2 regions of the Exiguobacterium sp. B2(2022) genome follow, and region 2 is predicted to be linked to the other one. Evidence: predicted binding sites of a transcription regulator. Region 2 holds the regulator's gene; the other holds the start of a gene.

The links. The regulator Rex, encoded in region 2, represses fermentation and respiration genes when NADH is low (regulators of the CRP and FNR family bind a similar motif). The targets are predictions, from matches to a motif close to TTGTGAAATATTTCACAA.
Region 1: a site for Rex is predicted at 1,834-1,851, ahead of ON063_RS08175 (L-lactate dehydrogenase). Genes of this name have one in related genera too.

What each region holds. Positions count from the first base shown of each region.
Region 1 covers NZ_JAPEHX010000033.1:12,177-15,343, forward strand. The annotation lists gene ON063_RS08155 (1,4-alpha-glucan branching protein domain-containing protein) at 1-132, shown strand, start outside; gene rpmG (50S ribosomal protein L33) at 217-381, shown strand; gene ON063_RS08165 (5-formyltetrahydrofolate cyclo-ligase) at 494-1,051, shown strand; gene ON063_RS08170 (DUF92 domain-containing protein) at 1,030-1,800, shown strand; gene ON063_RS08175 (L-lactate dehydrogenase) at 1,970-2,926, shown strand; gene ON063_RS08180 (rhomboid family intramembrane serine protease) at 3,048-3,167, shown strand, end outside.
Region 2 covers NZ_JAPEHX010000058.1:13,975-17,141, forward strand. The annotation lists gene ON063_RS11730 (FAD-dependent oxidoreductase) at 1-152, opposite strand, end outside; gene tatC (twin-arginine translocase subunit TatC) at 422-1,210, opposite strand; gene tatA (twin-arginine translocase TatA/TatE family subunit) at 1,214-1,432, opposite strand; gene ON063_RS11745 (redox-sensing transcriptional repressor Rex) at 1,432-2,088, opposite strand; gene ON063_RS11750 (ABC-F family ATP-binding cassette domain-containing protein) at 2,239-3,167, shown strand, end outside.

The sequences.
Region 1 (3,167 bases), on a different contig from region 2:
GTCTATGTCGGCGAAGAGCTCTCGATGAATGACCTGAAACAATGGTATAAAGTAAGCGAGAATGTCAACACATGCCTACCTCTTGAATCTTCTCCATACGGACAGGAATCAATGAAAAAGAACGTGAAATAACCTTGCTTTTTCATAAGAAACTTGGTAGGATAATTGAGTATGCTTAGACTGTAAAGCAAAAGCACTTGATACAACATCATTAAGATGGGAGTGAAAGAAATGCGCGTTAAAATTACATTAGCTTGCACAGAAACAGGCGATCGCACGTACATCACGAAGAAAAACAAACGTAACAACCCAGAGCGCCTCGAGTTGCGCAAATACAACCCACGTCTCCGTCGTCACACGCTTTACCGCGAAGTGAAGTAATGAGGGACCGGCCGTCACATATGTGGCGGCTTTTTTTGTAAGGAGGAATGCGTTGTGGAAGACAAAGCAGCGTTAAGACGAACTGTCCATCAGTACATTAAACAAATGAACAATCGCCGAAGACAAAGCAGCGTTAAGACGAACTGTCCATCAGTACATTAAACAAATGAACAATCGCCAACAAGTTGACCAAGTCATCCATCAGAAGTTGTTCGCAACAGAGATATGGAAAGAAAGCCAGACGATTGCCGTGACCTCGTCACTTCCGCTTGAAATTAATACATCGCCAATCATTCATGAAGCGTTTGAAGCAGGAAAAACGGTGTGCGTCCCGAAAGTAACGGAGCAGGGGTTAACGTTTCATATTATTCATTCAGTAGATGACCTTGAGACGGGCGTCATGAATATTTTGGAGCCGACGACCCCGCCGACGACGAAAAGCATCGACCTCTGTCTTGTGCCGGGAAGGGTATTTGACCGGTCTGGATATCGAATCGGTTGGGGTGGAGGATACTATGACCGATTTTTACGTACATATGAAGGGGAGACGGTTTCATTAGCGTACTCCGTTCAATTGGTCGATCAAGTGCCGACTGAACCACATGATCTACCTGTTCAGTGGATTGTGACAGAAAAGGAGATGATTCAATGTTCGCCATATTTGTTGTAACTTGTATCGTCGCCTTTCTCGGGTATCGGTTGCACTCCTTGACGCTCTCGGGAGCCGTCTTGACAGTGGTGACGGGGGTATTGATCGGGTTATCGTTTGGGTGGTTCGGCCTCTATTTACTTGGTGTATTCTTCTCGACGTCTTCACTTGCATCGAAATATCGATCTCGTGATAAAAAAAATGTAGATGACATTGTCGAAAAAACGGGAGCGCGCGACGCCATTCAAGTATTAGCAAACGGTGGAGTAGGGATTCTCTGTGCCCTCGGTTACTTACTGACAGATGACCTCGTCTATCTTTATATGTACATCGTGGCTATTGCGGCAGCGACGAGTGACACGTGGGGATCTGAATTCGGTGTCCTCGCAAAACGTAAACCGCGTTTCATGTTCACGTTTAGAGAAGTTGAGCCGGGAACGAGCGGTGCCGTTTCAACATTTGGGACGGTCATGTCGATTGTAGGCGCATTCGTGATTGTTTGCTCTTCCCTCCTGTTTGTCGAATTGGATATGGCATTACTGTTGGCGCTTTGGGGAATCGGACTGAGTGGGAGCGTCATCGATACATTGCTCGGGGCGACGGTTCAACGGAAGTTTCGTTGTACGGTTTGTGGAAAGCTGACGGAAAAGAAAGTTCATCATCAAGTTCCTACAACATATGTGTCAGGGTGGCGTGTGCTAGGGAATGATGCAGTCAATTTTTTATCCGTTCTTGGAGCGGCGTCTATTTGTTTTTTGGTGTTCGGATGAGGGTAGTACAGAAAATGAAGATGTTTCAAATGAATGTGAATGTTGTCACAATATCGCCAAAGTGAAAACGGTTTCCACTGTAGTTAGGGTTTGTGAATGATGTTACAATCTTGTTGTAACAGAGATAACAAAAACATGAAACAGATTGATCGAAGGGTGGAGAATCAATATGGAAACATTAAATCATGCTAAAGTAACGCGCGTCGCACTTGTAGGGGCAGGGGCAGTTGGAGCGAGCTTTGCGTACCAGTTAACGACAGCAAGCCTTTGTGAAGAACTCGTCATCATTGACATCAACAAGGCAAAAGCAGAAGGGGAAGCGATGGACTTGAACCACGGCGTCTCGTTCGCGTCTTCACCGATGCGTGTATGGGCAGGGGATTACGCAGATTGTGGTGTAGCAGACATCGTCGTCATTACTGCAGGTGCACCGCAACGTCCAGGTGAGACTCGTCTTGACCTTGTCGAAAAAAATGCGAAGATCATGAAATCGATGATTTCAGATATTATGGATTCTGGTTTTGATGGCATCATCATTATCGCCTCAAACCCGGTCGACATTATGACACATTTGGCTTGGAAGTATTCAGGACTACCTAAACATCGCGTCTTCGGCTCAGGAACTGTACTCGACACGTCGCGTTTACGTTACATGCTTGGCGACTATTTCAATGTCGACCCACGCAACTGTCATGCCTATATCATGGGTGAGCACGGTGACACTGAGTTTGCTGCTTGGAGTAATGCTCGTATCTATGGAAAGTCTGTTGAGCAGTTGCTCGAAGAGCATGATGAATACAACTGGCAAGACCTCGAAGACATATATGTGAACGTACGTGATGCGGCTTATCACATCATCGAACGTAAAGGTGCGACATACTATGCCATTGGACTCGGATTACTCCGTTTGGTCAAAGCGGTCCTTCGTAATGAGAACACGTTGCTGACAGTCGGTGCTCATCTTGATGGGGAATACGGTTTACACGATATTCATATCGGGGTACCGGCCATCATCAACCGTCAGGGCGTGCGTGAGGTCGTTGAGATTGAGTTGTCAGAAGAAGAACATCAAAAAATGCAACATTCTGCGAACGTCCTTATGAAAACGATGGAACCTGTCTTGTAATTGTGATATATGAGTGACCCGTAGCCGTAAAGGTTGCGGGTTTTTGTACGTTTGAGGCAAGCCACGACTTTGTCGTGAGGTACAACGTGATTTACAATAGAATGAGAGAGGAGGGATTTTGTTGGCGACTTGCTTCTGGGAAGACATTTATCAAGCGGTCGAGAACGGTGGACGAATCGAAGGGATATTAGAACCGTCCCGTGCAGTCATCTTGTTTGATACGAAAGCAGGTGATCGCTAT
Region 2 (3,167 bases):
ACCCCACCGACGTGGAGCGCAATCCCACACGAGAGGAAGCTGACATTGTCGTTCCGCTCGTAAACGGTGATGTCGAGATTGTCGTGCTTGGCGAGTAAACCTTTGACTGCTGCTGTTCCTGCGTGTGTACATCCGATGACTGCGATTTTCATATGAGTCGTCGACTGCTGCTGTTCCTGCGTGTGTACATCCGATGACTGCGATTTTCATATGAGTCGTCTCTCCTTTTATGTTAGACAGTACGTTTCTTTTTATATTGTGATAAACATCACATTAACTTCTTGACCTTAGTGTACTATTTCACAATGTAAGGTTCAACGACTATGCTCACTATTTCACGTAAAAGTGTCTAAAGTTTGAACACCAGTTGAACTACAGTGTAATGCATATAAAAAGCATCGTCCCATTTACGGAACGATGCTTATTTCTCATTCATCTGTTTCATTAAATCCATCTGTTCTTGCACCATCGCTTCTTTCTCCCGGCGCAACACCCCTTTGTAGGCGACGCGTGAAATCGATAAACTGATTTCATATAGGAAGAAGAGTGGCAGTGACACCATAAGGTGCGACGTCAAATCCGGTGGTGTGATGAATGCCGCGACTACGAATAGCGCGAAGTACGCATACTTACGAATCTTCGATAAGAAGTATGGTGTCACGACACCAATCCGGGTCAAGAACATCGTCACGACCGGCAATTGGAACAATAGACCGAACGGAATCGTCAGTTGCAACAAGAACGTGAAGTAATTGTTCGCCCCGATGATTTGTTCGAGTCCAAGGTCTTGCCCGAGGTCCGTCGAGATATCGAGGACGAGCGGGAATAACCAGTAGTAGGCGAACGCAAGGCCGATCAAGAATAATCCGAAGATGATCGGGATATAGGCAAGGGTACCTTTCCGTTCATTCGGATGCAGACCGGGTGCGACAAACGCCCACACTTGATACAGTAGGAATGGGCTCGCCGCAATCAGGCCGATGATGAGCGCCAAGTTCAAGTAAATCATGAGCGGGTCCGCGACCCCAAAGGCGTTCAGTTCGAGCCCGCGTTCGACGAGATCTTCTTGCAAGTACGCGAGTACATATTTGACACTCGGCAAAGCCATCAAAAAGAAGGCAAAGACGACAAATGCAGATAGCATCAGTCGTCTCCGCAGCTCTGTCAAGTGATCGGTGAGTTCCCGCTCTTGATCAGGTTGATGATTCATGGCTTACTGCTCTTTCTTTTCGATAGCTTTCTTGTCGTTCTCGTCGTGCTCGTTCATCATGCCGTTCGTTGCATTTTTGAACTCACGAAGCGTTTGTCCGGCCGCGCGACCAAACTCCGGTAATTTCTTCGGTCCGAAGATGATGAGCGCGATGATGGCGATGATGAATAGACTCGCCCCACCCGGAATCCCGACGACGAGTGATGATGCTAGTAATTCCATTATTGATGGACCCCCTCAGCGGTTGGATAGTGTTGCATAAAGTAAATGAGTGACTGCAGCTCAATCGACAAATCGATGTGATGGACGCGAACCGTGTCCGGTACGGTAAGTCGTGCCGGTGTGAAGTTCAAGATGCCCTTGATACCGAAACGGACCAAGTCGTCTGCGACGGACTGCGCATAGGCAGAAGGTACCGTCAAAATGGCGACGTCAATCTTGTTTTGCTTCATAATTTGTTCCATCTCATCGACGTGATGAATTGGGACGCCTGACATCGTCGTGCCGACTTTTGTCTCGTCTGCGTCGAACCCGACGACGATATGTGTGTTATTGTTTTTAAGGAAGTTATAGTTGACGAATGCCGTCCCAAGGTGACCGACCCCGACCAAGGCGACATTCGTAATCTCGTCCTGATTCAGTGTCTTTCGGAAAAAGTCTAACAGATACTGCACGTTATAGCCATATCCCTTTTTACCGAGCGCACCGAAGTACGAGAAATCACGGCGAATCGTAGCCGAATCGACCTTGACCGCCTCACTCAGTTCTGCTGAAGAGACACGTTGTTTACCTGACGCGTGCAGGCTTTGAATAAATCGATAGTATAGTGGCAACCGTTTGGCTGTCGCTTGTGGAATCTTTGGTTCGTTTTGACTCAACGGAAAGAGCCTCCTTTTTACGACACGTTACAAACGAATCTGAATTTCATACACCTTGATTGTAAACGAATTCACATGACCACTCAACGAATATACCTAAAATCGCTGAAAAATACAGTATACTAAATAGAGAGAAAGGGGTTTTTTCACTTGATCCTACTGCAAGTCAATAACTTATCCAAATCCTTCGGCGTCGAGCCGATTTTAGAAAACGTCAAACTCGAAATCCAAGAAGGCGAACGCGTCGCCCTCGTCGGCCGAAACGGGGCCGGGAAGTCGACGCTTTTGAAAGTCATCGCCGGTGAATACAACTATGACTCCGGGGACATCATGAAACCAAAAGACGTCACCATCGGCTATCTCGCCCAAGACTCAGGGCTCGAATCCGACGAGACGATTTGGAACGAGATGCTCACCGTCTTCACGGACTTGATCGAGCAAGAGAAGACGCTCCGTCGCATGGAAGCTGACATGGGCTCCGAACGAATCCTAAATGACGCCGCTTCGTACGAACGCCTCCTCTCCTCTTACGATGAAGAGCAGCACACGTTCAAAGAGCGCGGCGGTTACCAGTATGAAGCGACCATCCGCTCGGTCCTTCACGGGATGCGCTTCTATCCGGACGACTTCGAACGTCGGATCGATACGCTCTCTGGTGGACAACGGACACGTCTCGCCTTAGCGAAGATGCTCCTTCAAAGTCCCGACCTGCTCATCTTGGACGAGCCGACGAACCATTTGGACATCGAGACGCTCGCCTGGCTAGAGAAGTACTTGAGCGGCTATAAAGGTGCCGTCCTCATCGTCTCCCACGACCGATACTTCCTCGACCGCGTCGTCTCGGTCGTCTATGAGCTGTCACGTCATCGGAGCCGTCGCTTCGTCGGGAACTACACGAAGTATCTCGAACAGAAGGCTGCTCTCTACGAACAAGAGAAGAAGCAGTTTGAGTCGCAACAAGAAGAGATTGCCAAGATGCAGGACTTCATTCAGCGAAACATCGCCCGGGCGACGACGACGAAACGGGCGCAAAGCGTGCGAAAGCGTCTGGAGAAAGTCGACCGTCTCGATGCTCCGGA